DNA from 3 places in the Streptomyces sp. P9-A2 genome. Region 1 is predicted to be linked to each of the others. Evidence: riboswitches for the same ligand, from Rfam matches in the RefSeq annotation. Region 1 holds a riboswitch; each other region holds the start of a gene.
What was found. Region 1 has a riboswitch for cobalamin ahead of V4Y04_RS25015 (ribonucleoside-diphosphate reductase subunit alpha). Riboswitches for the same ligand answer to the same signal wherever they lie in the genome.
Positions count from the first base shown of each region.

Region 1 (4,443 bases):
GGCATCTGGATCCTGCAGACCTTCCCCGCCCTGGTGGGCGGCCTGTTCACCCGCTGGTTCCACCGCTGGGCGCTGCTCGCGGGCTGGGCGGTCGGCATGGTCTACGGCACGGTCGCGGCGTACGGGGTGGCCTCGCCGACGCAGAAGCACTTCGGCGGTTCGTCGGACGAGATCCCGGGCATCGGCGAGATCGGCTACATCGGCCTCACCGCCTTCGTGCTCAACGCCCTGGTCACGATCGGCCTGACCTTCGTCCTGAAGGCCGTCAAGGCGCCCGAGGGCATCGACGAGACCCGGCCGCAGGACTACACGGCGGACGCGGGCGATCCGGGCGTCAGCACCGAACTGCCCCTGGACACGGCCGACACCACCGACGCGGCCGACACCACCACCGACGGCAAGCACTGACGCGGTACGTGGGGTACGGCAACGGGCCGCCGGAGACGTCCGGCGGCCCGTGGCCGTACCCGTGGGGCACACTCGCCCCGTGGACATCGTCATCCGGCCGGTGGAGCCGTACGAGTCCGAGGAGCTCGGTGAGATCACCGCGCAGGCCTACCTGCGCGACGGGCTGCTCGACTTCGGGGAGAGCGACGCGTACCTCAGTGAGCTCAGGAACGTCGCCGGGCGGGCCGCGGCCGCCGAGGTACCGGTCGCCGTGGAGGGGACCGGGTCGCTTTACCGGGCGGCGGACGGCACGGCGGCGGAGGCGGACGGCACAGCGGAGGCGAACGACGCGCGGAGAGTGCCGGTCGGGGTGACGCTCGTACCGCGCGGCGGGCCGACGGCCGACATCGCCGGACCCGGCGAGGCGGAGATCCGGATGCTCGCGGTCACCCGCGCCGCCCGGCGCCGGGGTGTCGGGGAGGCGCTCGTCCGCGCCTGTGCCGACCGGGCACGGGCCACGGAGGGGTGCGTACGGATCGTGCTGCCGACCCGGCGGACGATGCGTGCGGCCCACCGCGTCTACGAGCGTCTCGGTTTCGTCCGCTCTCCCGGGCGGCACCGGAACCCTGTTCCGCATCTGGACGACATCACGCTGCTCACCTACGAGCTGACGCTCTGACACCACGCCGACTCTACGCCGCAGCACCCACCGAGACACAAGATATGGGCATGCCGAAAGCACCCGGCACAAGATGTATGCTCATGCTCGCTGTCGCCGCAGGGGAATCCGGTGCGAATCCGGAACTGTCCCGCAACGGTGTACTTGTGCGTGTTCGCGTTTTCCGCGTGCCCGCACGGGCTTCAGTCCGAGGACCTGCCGACAGTGCGCCCGGCCGTCCGGCCCGGGTGTCTGACGTCCGGGCCTCGCGGAATGGGCCGGTGGACGCGAGGCCCGTTCGCGTGCCCGTGTGCTGCCCCCTGCCCTCGCCGAGGCCCCGTGCCGAGCGAGGGAGAGCCCCACGTGACCATCGCGCCAGCCGATCCTGCTTCAGCGGTCGCCGTGACCGACATGAGCGACGCGAACGACGGCCCCGGTGCCGCGCTGCTGCGGACCCTGACCGGGCTGACCGCCGACCTCCCCGCCGCCGACCCCGGCCGGGTCGCCGCCGCCGCGCTGCGCGGCCGGTCCGCCCGTGCGGACGAGGCCGAACTGCGGGAGCTGGCCACCGAGGCGGCGGCCGGGCTCATCTCCGAGGACCCCGTCTACTCCCGGCTCGCCGCCCGGCTGCTGACCCTCGGCCTCCACGCCGAGGCCGCCTCGCAGGGTGTCACGTCGTTCACCTCGTCGATCGCCGCCGGGCACCGCGAGGGCCTCATCGCGGACCGGACCGCCGAGTTCGTCCGGCTGCACCCGGACCGTCTGGACGCGCTGATCGACCCCCGCGCGGACGACCGCTTCGGCTACTTCGGGCTGCGCACCCTGTACAGCCGCTATCTGCTGCGGCATCCGGTCACCCGCAAGGTCCTCGAGGCGCCGCAGCACTTCCTGCTGCGGGTCGCCGCCGGTCTCGCCGAGGACGGCACCCCCCGCTCGGTGGACGAGGTCGCCGCGCTGTACGGCCTGATGAGCCGCCTGGAGTACCTGCCCTCCTCCCCCACCCTGTTCAACTCCGGTACCCGGCACCCCCAGATGTCCTCCTGCTACCTCCTCGACTCCCCCAAGGACGAGCTGGACTCCCTCTACGACCGCTACCACCAGGTGGCCCGCCTCTCCAAGCACGCCGGCGGCATCGGCCTGGCCTACTCCCGCATCCGCTCCCGGGGCTCGCTGATCCGCGGCACCAACGGGCACTCCAACGGCATCGTCCCGTTCCTGAAGACCCTGGACGCCTCCGTCGCCGCCGTGAACCAGGGCGGCCGGCGCAAGGGCGCGGCGGCGGTCTACCTGGAGACCTGGCACTCGGACATCGAGGAGTTCCTGGAGCTGCGTGACAACACCGGTGAGGACGCCCGCCGTACGCACAACCTGAACCTCGCGCACTGGGTGCCGGACGAGTTCATGCGCCGGGTCGACACCGACGCCGTCTGGTCTCTGTTCTCCCCGTCCGACGTCCCGGACCTGGTCGACCTGTGGGGCGAGGAGTTCGACGCGGCCTACCGGGCCGCCGAGGCCGCGGGCCTGGCGCGCAAGACGATCCCCGCCCGGGAACTGTACGGGCGCATGATGCGGACCCTCGCCCAGACCGGCAACGGCTGGATGACGTTCAAGGACGCCGCCAACCGCACCGCCAACCAGACCGCCGAGCCCGGCCACGTCGTCCACTCCTCCAACCTGTGCACGGAGATCCTCGAGGTCACCAGCGACGGGGAGACAGCGGTGTGCAACCTGGGCTCGGTCAACCTCGGCGCGCTCGTCGACCCGGCGGCCGGTGACCTGGACTGGGAGCGGCTGGACGAGACCGTGCGCACGGCCGTCACCTTCCTCGACCGGGTCGTGGACATCAACTTCTACCCGACCGAGCAGGCGGGCCGTTCCAACGCGCGCTGGCGCCCGGTGGGGCTGGGGGTGATGGGCCTCCAGGACGTCTTCTTCGCCCTGCGCCTGCCCTTCGACTCCCCCGGGGCCCGGCGGCTCTCCACCCGGATCGCCGAGCGCGTCATGCTCGCCGCGTACGAGACCTCCGCCGACCTCGCCGCGCGCCCCCGAACGCCCGCGACGGACTCCGAGGCGGACTCCGGGGCGGGCTCCGGAGCAGCGGGGACTCCCGTCGGCCCCCTGCCGGCCTGGGAGCTGACGCGCGCCGCCCGGGGCGTGCTGCACCCCGACCACTACGACACCGAACTCGTCTGGCCCGAGCGCTGGGCGGCGCTGCGCGAACGTATCGCCTCCGTCGGCATGCGCAACTCGCTGCTGCTGGCGATCGCGCCGACCGCCACCATCGCGTCCATCGCCGGCGTGTACGAGTGCATCGAGCCGCAGGTGTCCAACCTGTTCAAGCGCGAGACGCTGTCCGGCGAGTTCCTCCAGGTCAACTCGTATCTGGTGAACGACCTGAAGCGGCTGGGCGTGTGGGACGCGCGGACCCGCGAGGCGCTGCGCGAGGCGGGCGGCTCGGTGCAGGACTTCACCTGGATCCCCGAGGAGGTGCGCGGCCTGTACCGCACCGCGTGGGAGGTACCGCAGCGCGCCCTGATCGACATGGCCGCCGACCGCACCCCGTTCCTGGACCAGTCGCAGTCGCTGAACCTGTTCATGGAGACGCCGACCATCGGCAAGCTCTCCTCGATGTACGCCTACGCCTGGAAGCGGGGCCTGAAGACCACGTACTACCTGCGCTCCCGGCCGGCGACCCGCATCGCCCGCGCGGCCCAGGCGCAGACCGCTGCCGCCACCGGCCCCGTCCCCACCCCTGTCCCCACCCCGCAGTCGGCCGCCGACCCCGAAGCCGTCGCCTGCTCCCTTGAGAACCCCGAGTCCTGCGAGGCCTGCCAGTAATGACCACCGCACCCCGTACCCGGAACCTGCTCGACCCGGGCTTCGAACTCACCCTGCGCCCCATGCGGTACCCCGACTTCTACGAGCGCTACCGGGACGCGATCAAGAACACCTGGACCGTGGAGGAGGTCGACCTCCACTCGGACGTCACCGACCTCGCGAAGATGAGCCCCGCCGAACAGCACCTGATCGGCCGTCTGGTGGCCTTCTTCGCCACCGGCGACTCGATCGTGGCCAACAACCTGGTGCTCACCCTCTACAAGCACATCAACTCCCCGGAGGCGCGGCTGTACCTGTCGCGGCAGCTCTTCGAGGAGGCGGTGCACGTCCAGTTCTATCTGACCCTGCTGGACACCTACCTGCCCGATCCGGAGGACCGGACGGCCGCGTTCGCGGCGGTGGAGAACATCCCGTCCATCCGGGAGAAGGCCGAGTTCTGCTTCAGGTGGATGGACTCGGTGGAGAAGCTCGACCGGCTGGAGACGCGGGCCGACCGCCGCCGCTTCCTCCTCAACCTGATCTGCTTCGCCGCGTGCATCGAGGGCCTGTTCTTCTACGGG
Region 1 covers NZ_JAZIFX010000001.1:5,473,094-5,477,536, reverse strand. The annotation lists gene mctP (monocarboxylate uptake permease MctP) at 1-408, shown strand, start outside; gene V4Y04_RS25020 (GNAT family N-acetyltransferase) at 488-1,066, shown strand; cobalamin riboswitch at 1,144-1,283, shown strand; gene V4Y04_RS25015 (ribonucleoside-diphosphate reductase subunit alpha) at 1,409-3,883, shown strand; gene V4Y04_RS25010 (ribonucleotide-diphosphate reductase subunit beta) at 3,883-4,443, shown strand, end outside.

Region 2 (4,443 bases), 2.4 Mb from region 1:
GAGCCGCTTGTGCATGTGCATGTAGGAGCCGTAGAAGAGCGGGTCGCCCTCGGCGAGGACGGCGACCGTCCGGCCCGCGTCCAGATGGACGGCGAGCCGGGCCGACGCCTCGGCGTAGAAGTCGTCGATGGCGCCCTGGTAACCGCCGGGATGGTCGGTGGTCTCGGTGGTGACGGGGTAGACCAGCGGTTCCTCGACGTGGTCGGCCCGTATGTGCTTCGCCGCGATGGAGCGGGCGATGGACCGGCCGTGGCGGGCGCTGTGGTAGGCGATCACGTCCGCCTCGGCGATGGCCTCGACGGCCCGTACGGTCATCAGGGACGGGTCTCCGGGGCCGAGCCCGACCCCGTACAGCTTGCCGCTCATTCTTCCTCGCTCGCGATCGCGTTGAGAGCGGCGGCGGCGATGGCGCTGCCTCCGCGACGGCCTCGGACGACCAGGTGTTCCAGGCCCGAGGGGTGGGCGGCCAGGGCGTCCTTGGACTCGGCCGCGCCGATGAAGCCGACGGGTACGCCGATGACGGCGGCCGGCCTCGGCGCCCCCTCCTCGATCATCTCCAGGAGGCGGAAGAGCGCGGTGGGCGCGTTGCCGACGGCGACCACGGCGCCCTCCAGGCGGTCGCGCCACAGCTCCAGCGCGGCGGCGCTGCGCGTGGTGCCGAGTTTCGCCGCCAGCTCCGGCACGGCCGGGTCGGAGAGGGTGCACAGGACGTCGTTGCCTGCGGGCAGCCGCTTGCGGGTCACGCCGCTGGCCACCATCTGCACGTCGCAGAGGATCGGAGCCCCGCCGCGCAGGGCCTCGCGTGCGCGGGCCACCACACCGGGGGTGTGACCGATGTCGCGGACGAGGTCGACCATTCCGCAGGCGTGGATCATCCGGACCGCGACCTGGCTGACGTCGGCGGGCAGGGCCGCGAGGTCCGCCTCCGCGCGGATGGTGGCGAAGGACCGGCGGTAGATGGCCGCCCCGTCCTTCTCGTAGTCGTAGGGGGTCACGATGCTCTTCTCGCTGCTCTCGGTCGTCGTACGGCTCATGAGGTGAGGGCCGCCAGTGCGGCGGCGAGGTGGGAGGGATCGTCCAGGGCGGTGGTGTGCGCCGGCCGCTCCTGGGCGACCATGCCGATCCGGTAGCCGCCCTCCGGGGCGGCGACCACGTCGATCCGGTCACCCCGGGGGTGGCCGCAGCGCCGCTCGCAGCCGGACCAGTACAACGGCAGGGGGGAGCGGCCCGCATCGGCGAGGGCGGCGGTCGCGTCCGCCCGCACGTCGGAACGCGACTTTGCGCACCCCGGCCGGCCGATGCAGGCACCGACGCGCAGCCAGGGGGAGGAGGCGTCGGTGACCAGGCCGGTGCCGGCGAGACGGGCCAGTGCGCCGGCCGCTGCCGTCGCGTTCGTTCCGGGGGCGGGGACGACGATGCCGCGCCACGGTGTCAGGCGCAGTTCGCCCGCCCGGACTTCGGCGGCCACCCGGGTCACGGTCCGCCACTGACGGGACGTGAGACGGCCCAGGGGTACATGGACGGACAGGGCCGCCCCGATCACCCCCGGCGGCGGTCCCTCCGCCGTGGCGCGGTCATTTGCGGCGCGGTCGTTCGGCGCCGGAACGCAGCCGATGCCGGCGTCGGTCAGGCGGAGCCGGACCGCACGCGTCAACTCGCCTGATTGGAGGCCCAGTTCGTCGACCCGCCAGACCTGCCTCCCTGTCTCCCGCAGCACGTCGAGGAACGCCTCGGCGGCGAGCAGCGCGGCCCCGGGCGCCGCGTCCCCGGACACCCGCAGCGCCCCGTCCGCCGAGCCGACGGCGAGCAGGGCGTCGCCGTCACCGAGCGCACGCACGGTCACATCGGCGCCGAGCCCGGCGACATCGCCGCGCCCGTCGTCGAGCGCGAACAGGAACCGCCCCGACAGTGCCCGCGCCGCCTCGCTCGCGCACAGCGACGCGTCCAGGGCCGACAGCCACGGCCGCACCTCCCGGGCACTCCGCCCGTCGAGACCGGACAGCGGGGAGGCGACGATGTTGCGGGCCCGTTCGTGCCCGTGCGACGGGAGCAGTCCGGCCGCGTCCAGCAGCCCGGCGAGCCGGGTACCGCAGTCGTCGCGCAGTCCACGCACCTGCACATTGCCACGCGAGGTCAGATGCAGTTCGCCGTCGCCCAGTCGGTCGGCCGCGTCCGCGAGCGCCTCGGCCTGCGGCACGGTGAGCACCCCGCCGGGCACCCGGACCCGGGCCAGCGCGCCGTCGTCGGCCGTGTGCAGCCGCAACGACCCCGGACAGGCGTCACCGCGGTCCCGGGAGACCGCTGTGGCCTGGGACGACGAGGGGAGGGGAGCCGTGGACATGGCGGCGAGCATACAGATCGGCACCCCGCCTCCAAGTTCTGCCCTCTTGCCCCGACCCTTACTATGTCTCTTGGCGGATCATCGGATCCGTCATCGCCATGACGGCGACATGGAGGAAGCCCGGTGCGAATCCGGCGCGGTCCCGCCACTGTGAGTCCGACCCCCACGAGGCCGGACGAGCCAGGAACTCCAGCCGTCTTGTACCACCCGGGGCGCGGATCCCGAGGAAGGCCGGCCGACGCATGCCGCATTCGTCCAGGGAGCGCTCGACGCACCCCAACATCCTGCTCCTGTCGACGTCCGACACGGATCTGCTCAGCGCCCGAGCGGCCGACGGCCCGGTGCCCTACCGCTTCGCCAACCCCTCCCGCCTCCCGCTCGACGACCTGCCCGCGCTCCTCGAGGGCGTCGGCCTGGTCGTCGTACGTCTCCTCGGCGGACTGCGCGCCTGGGAGGAGGGCCTCGACCTGCTGCTCGCCGACGGCCGCCCGGTCGTCGTCCTCAGCGGTGAACAGGCCCCCGACGCCCAGCTGATGGCCGCCTCCACGGTCCCCGTCGGCCTCGCCGCCGAGGCGCACGCCTATCTCGCCCACGGCGGACCCGACAACCTCGAGCAGCTCGCCCGCTTCCTGTCCGACACGGTCCTGCTCACCGGCCACGGCTTCGAGCCGCCCGCGCCCGCGCCCACCTGGGGCCCGCTGGAACGCACACCCCGCGAGGGCACCGACGGCCCGACCGTCGCCGTGCTCTACTACCGCGCCCACCACATGAGCGGCAACACCGCCTTCGTCCACGCCCTGTGCGACGCCGTGGAGAACGCGGGCGGGCGGCCCCTGCCGCTGTACGTGGCTTCCCTGCGCGCCCCCGAATCCGAACTGATCGACGAGCTGCGCGCGGCGGACGTCATCGTCACGACCGTCCTCGCGGCCGGCGGCACCAAGCCCGCCGAGGCGTCCGCCGGTGGCGACGACGAGTCCTGGGACGCGGGCGCGCTCACCACCCTGGACGTACCGATCCTCCAGGCCCTGTGCCTGACCGGCTCCCGCACCGCCTGGGAGGAGAGCGACGAGGGCGTCTCCCCGCTGGACGCCGCGAGCCAGATCGCCGTGCCCGAATTCGACGGCCGCCTGATCACCGTGCCGTTCTCCTTCAAGGAGATCGACGCCGACGGCCTCCCGGCCTACGTCGCCGACCCCGAGCGCGCCGCCCGCGTGGCCGGCATCGCCGTGCGCCACGCCCGCCTGCGGCACATCCCGGCCGCCGACAAGCGCCTGGCCCTCGTCCTGTCCGCCTATCCGACCAAGCACTCCCGCATCGGCAACGCGGTCGGCCTGGACACCCCCGCCAGCGCGGTGGCCCTCCTGCGCCGGCTGCGGGACGAGGGATACGACTTCGGCGACACCGACGTCCCCGGACTGGCCTCCGGAGACGGCGACGAACTGATCCGCGCGCTGATCGAGGCGGGCGGCCACGACCAGGACTGGCTCACCGAGGAACAGCTCGCCCGCAACCCGGTACGCATCCCGGCCGCCGACTACAAGCGCTGGTACGCCACTCTCCCCGAGAAACTGCGCACGTCCGTCGAAGAGCACTGGGGCCCGGCGCCGGGCGAGATGTTCCTCGACCGCAGCCGCAACCCGGAGGGCGACATCGTCCTCGCGGCCCTGCGCCGCGGCAACCTGCTGATCCTCATCCAGCCCCCGCGCGGTTTCGGCGAGAACCCCATCGCCATCTACCACGACCCCGACCTGCCGCCCTCCCACCACTACCTCGCCGCCTACCGCTGGCTCGCCGCGCGGGCCGAGGACGGCGGGTTCGGCGCGGACGCCATGATCCACCTCGGCAAGCACGGCAACCTGGAGTGGCTGCCGGGCAAGAACGCCGGCCTGTCCGCCGCCTGCGGCCCGGACGCCGCCCTCGGCGACCTCCCCCTGATCTACCCCTTCCTGGTCAACGACCCGGGCGAGGGCACCCAGGCCAAGCGCCGGGTTCACGCCACCCTCGTCGACCACCTCGTCCCCCCGATGGCCCGCGCCGACTCCTACGGCGACATCGCCCGCCTGGAACAACTCCTCGACGAGTACGCCCAGATCTCCTCCATG
Region 2 covers NZ_JAZIFX010000001.1:7,901,550-7,905,992, forward strand. The annotation lists gene V4Y04_RS35420 (precorrin-2 C(20)-methyltransferase) at 1-366, opposite strand, end outside; gene V4Y04_RS35425 (precorrin-8X methylmutase) at 363-1,034, opposite strand; gene cobG (precorrin-3B synthase) at 1,031-2,353, opposite strand; cobalamin riboswitch at 2,408-2,549, shown strand; gene cobN (cobaltochelatase subunit CobN) at 2,584-4,443, shown strand, end outside.
Region 2: it holds a riboswitch for cobalamin, as region 1 does, so the genes downstream of both, cobN (cobaltochelatase subunit CobN) here and V4Y04_RS25015 (ribonucleoside-diphosphate reductase subunit alpha) in region 1, are expected to answer to the same signal.

Region 3 (4,443 bases), 980 kb from region 1:
GGCGATGGCGAACACGCCGAAGGTGACGACGAGCAGGACGGGCACGGCGAGCAGGGCCCGCCGTGCCACGAGGCGGGCCATCGCCGCCCAGGGCAGGGGGGTCACTTCTTGGGCTGCCAGTCCTCGGCGTTCCACCAGGGGCCGCTGGCGAAGCCGTGCTCGTGCGGTTCGACCTGGGTGGTGAGGCCCTCCCAGCGGTCGGCGAGGACGTAGAGGTGATCGATGTGGGTGAGGAAGGTGTAGCCGGGGTTCTTGACGAGCTCGCGCTGGAGGTCGTCGTAGGCGGCCTTGCGGTCCTCGGGGTCCTGGCTGCGGCGGCCGGTGTCGAGGGCCTTGTCGACGGCGGGGTTGTCGTAGCGGGCCATGTTGTTGAAGCCGTCGCCGGCGAGGGAGGAGTGCAGCAGGGTGTAGAGGCCGAAGTCGGGGTCGCCGGTGCTGCCGAAGCCGGCGAGGACGGCGTCCTCGCCCATCCGGGGTTCGATGACCTCCCAGGTGGCGCCCTCGACCTTGACGTCGATGCCGGCCTTCTTGGCGTCGGAGGCGTAGGCGAGGGCGTGGTCCTGGCGGACCTTGTCGCCGGAGGGGTAGTAGAGGGTGAAGGCGGCCCGGACACCGTCCTTGGCGCGGACGCCGTCCTTGCCGGCCTTCCAGCCGTCGCGGTCGAGGATCTTCTGGGCCTCGGCGAGGTTCTGGGGCCGTTCGACGTCCTTGGTGTACCAGGGGTCGTCCAGGGGCAGCGGGCCGTAGGCGGGGCGGCCGGCTCCGTCGAGGATCTTGTCGACCATGGCCCGGCGGTCCACGGCGAGGTCGAGGGCGCGGCGGACGGCGGTGTCGCCGGTGACCTTGTTCGCGGTGGGGAGGGTGACGGCGCGGAAGTCGTAGGTGGTGGCCTGGTACGTGGTGCGGCCGTCGTCGTTCTTGAAGGTGGCGGCGAGGTTGGGCGGGAGGGTCGCGCCGTCGAGGTCGCCGGAGCGCAGCCGGGTGGCTCGGACGTCGTCGTCGGCGATGACCGCCATGGTGAGCTTCTTCACCTTCGGGGCGCCGTCCCAGTAGTCCGGGTTCGCCTTGAAGGTCAGCTTCTCGCCCTTGCTCCAGCCGGTGAGGACGTACGGTCCGGTGCCGACCGGCTCGGTGTTGAAGGAGCCGGTGTTGGGGTCCTGCCCGGCGGTGAGGTGCTCGGGGACGATGGGCAGGACGGTGCGGGCGGCGAAGGCCGCGTACGGGTACTTGAGGGTGAAGACGACCTTGTCGTCGCCGTCCGCGCGGACCTTTTCGACGGCGTCCAGTTCGCTCTTGGCGGTGTTGTTGGTCTTGTCGTCGAGCACCGTCTCGTACGTGTGGACCACGTCCTCGGCGGTGAGGGGTTCGCCGTCGCTGAACGTCACGCCGGAACGCAGGGTGTAGGTGTAGGTGCGGCCGTCGTCGCCGATCTCGGGCAGGGCCTTCGCCAGCGCGGGCTTCAGCCTCAGGTCGGCGTCGCGGGCGAGCAGCCCGTCGAAGATCTTGGAGTTGCCGTCCTTGCCGTAGCCGAGCAGAGGGCTCAGGGTGTCGGGTTCGGAGGGGACCCCGATCACCACGGACTCGGCGGACCCGCCACCGCCCGCACCGGCGTCCGTGCCGCCTGTAGGCGCCGAGCAGGCGGCGACCACCGCGATCGCGACGGCCGTGGTGGCCGCGCCGGTGGTGCGCCGTATTCGTCGGGTCGTCATCGATCCTCACACCTCTACTGACCAGAATTCGTTGTTGCATACTAATTGCAGCAAGGTTCTGCCCAGGGACCCGGCCCCTCATGCCGGCGTCTCGGCGACAGTGGCCGTCCGGCGGGCCGCGAGGGGGCGGCCGCCGCACCACCTGCGTACATCCGCGCGCACCTGCTGTCAGGACCGCAGGTGCGCGCCGGGACACGAGCTGCGGAACGCCGTCCGCGCGCCCCCGGCACCCGCTTGTCACCAGGACGGATCCGGGTCTACTGTCGCCACGCCTTGGTGAACGGGAAATCCGGTGCGATACCGGTGCGGCCCTCGCCACTGTGATCGGGAAGTCCGGCTCCGGCCCCTGGTCCTGTCCCTCGACAGGACCGACGGGCAGCCACTGGGTCCACTTGGGGCCTGTCGTCACATTCCTGTCGTCCGCCCGGAGGGCGGGCCGGGCGGCGTCAGGTGCGTGCTCTCGGTGTGCCGGGTGCACGCCCACGTACTGGTTGTACGTGGGCGTGCACCCGGTGCGGCGAGAGTGCGTGCATGGCGTCGCCCGGCAGGCAGGAATGTGACGACAGGCCCCAGGACCCGGGAAGGCGGAGCACGGGCGGTGGTACCCGTCAGCCAGGAGACCGGCCAAGGCGCGTCAACCATCCACGAGGTGCTGGAGAGGGTCTGCTGAACCATGCACATTGCCGAAGGTTTTCTGCCACCGGTGCACGCGGTCGCCTGGGGCGCCGCGGCGGCGCCGTTCGTCGTCCACGGTGCCCGGTCACTCGTCCGTGAAGTCAGGGAACATCCCGAGAGCACGCTGCTGCTCGGCGCCTCGGGAGCGTTCACCTTCGTTCTGTCCGCGCTGAAACTGCCGTCGGTGACCGGGAGTTGCTCCCATCCCACCGGCACCGGGCTGGGCGCCATCCTGTTCCGGCCGCCGATCATGGCGGTGCTGGGCACCATCACCCTGCTGTTCCAGGCCCTGTTGCTGGCCCACGGCGGGCTGACCACGCTGGGCGCCAACGTCTTCTCGATGGCGATCGTCGGGCCATGGGCGGGGTACGGCGTGTACCGGCTGGCGCGGCGGTCCGGAGTGCCGCTGATGGCGGCGGTGTTCTGCGGCGCGTTCGTCGCCGACCTGTCCACGTACTGCGTCACCAGCGTGCAGCTGGCGCTCGCCTTCCCCGACCCGGGGAGCGGGTTCCCGGGCGCACTCGGGAAGTTCGGCTCCATCTTCGCCCTCACCCAGATCCCGCTGGCGGTGAGCGAGGGACTGCTGACCGTACTGGTGATGCGCCTGCTGGTGCAGTCCAGCAGGGGCGAACTGACACGTCTCGGCGTGCTGTTGACCGGTAAGCGGGCCGCTTCGGCGACGGCGGGGACGGAAACGCCGGAAACGGGAACGGAGCCGGAGACGAAGCCGGAGACGAAGCCGGAGACAGAGACGAAGCAGACGGCGGGTACGACGGGGACGACCGGTACCGGGACGGTGGCTCGATGACCAGGAACGCGAAGATCAACGCCCTGCTGCTGCTCGCCGTGGCCGCGCTCGCGGTGCTGCCGCTGGCGCTCGGGCTCGGCGACCACAAGGAGGAGCCGTTCGCCGGTGCTGACGGCGAGGCGGAGACCGCCATCACCGAGCTCGAACCGGACTACGAGCCGTGGTTCTCGCCGCTGTACGAACCTCCGTCCGGTGAGATCGAGTCGGGGCTCTTCGCCCTCCAGGCCGCCGTCGGCGCGGGTGTCCTGGCGTACTACTTCGGGGTGCGGCGCGGGCGCCGGCAGGGTGCGGAACAAGCGCGGCGGCAGCAGCCGGTGCCCGGCACCGGACCGGACACCGGACCGGACACCGAATCGGACGCCGACTCCGACGCCGCCTCGGGCCGCCCCGGCGAGGCGGTCTCCCCCGGTCCCCGGTCCTGATCCCGCGTGCTGCCGATCGACGCGGCGGCGCACAGCAGTCGCTGGCGCCGCCGTCATCCCGTGGACAAGGCCGTGCTCGGGCTGGGGCTCACCGTGCTCGCGGTCTCCCTGCCCCCGTGGCCGGGCGCGGCCCTGGTGCTGGTGACCGCGCTCGTGGTGCTGCTGGGCCCGGCGGGGGTGCCGGGCCGGCGGCTGTGGCGTGCCTACCGGGTGCCGCTGGGCTTCTGCGTCACCGGGGCGCTCACGCTGCTGGTGCAGGTGGGCGGGCCGGCCGGGTTCGTGTCCCCGGCCCCCGAAGGGCCGCTGCGCGCGGGCGAGTTGCTGCTGCGCACCTCGGCGGCGTCCCTCGGGGTGCTGCTGTTCGCCTTCACCACGCCGATGTCCGACCTGCTGCCGCGTCTGGTGCGGGCCGGGGTGCCGGCACCGCTGGTGGACGTGGCCCTGGTGATGTACCGCATGAGTTTTCTGCTGCTCGACTCGGTGCGCCGGATCGGTCAGGCGCAGGCGGCCCGGCTCGGGCACACCACCCGGGCGGCGTCCTGGCGTTCACTGGGCGGTCTCGGCGCGACGGCGTTCGTCCGGTCCTTCGACCGGGCGGCGCGGCTGCAGGCGGGACTCGCCGGGCGCGGCTACGACGGCACGCTGCGCGTCCTGGTGCCCGAGGCACGTGTCTCCGTACGGTTCACCGCCCTGAGCCTGTTGCTTCTCGCGGCGCTGGCCGTCGTCGCCCTCGTCCTGGAAAGGCCCCTGTCGTGAACGGGTCCGCGCCGAACGAACCCGCCCTGGTCGCCCTGCGGGACGCGTCCTTCGCCTACGAGGACGGCCCGGC
Region 3 covers NZ_JAZIFX010000001.1:6,449,633-6,454,075, reverse strand. The annotation lists gene V4Y04_RS29290 (ABC transporter permease) at 1-81, opposite strand, end outside; gene V4Y04_RS29285 (ABC transporter substrate-binding protein) at 102-1,709, opposite strand; cobalamin riboswitch at 1,953-2,101, shown strand; gene V4Y04_RS29280 (energy-coupling factor ABC transporter permease) at 2,383-3,192, shown strand; gene V4Y04_RS29275 (energy-coupling factor ABC transporter substrate-binding protein) at 3,189-3,614, shown strand; gene cbiQ (cobalt ECF transporter T component CbiQ) at 3,621-4,370, shown strand; gene V4Y04_RS29265 (energy-coupling factor ABC transporter ATP-binding protein) at 4,367-4,443, shown strand, end outside.
Region 3: it holds a riboswitch for cobalamin, as region 1 does, so the genes downstream of both, V4Y04_RS29280 (energy-coupling factor ABC transporter permease) here and V4Y04_RS25015 (ribonucleoside-diphosphate reductase subunit alpha) in region 1, are expected to answer to the same signal.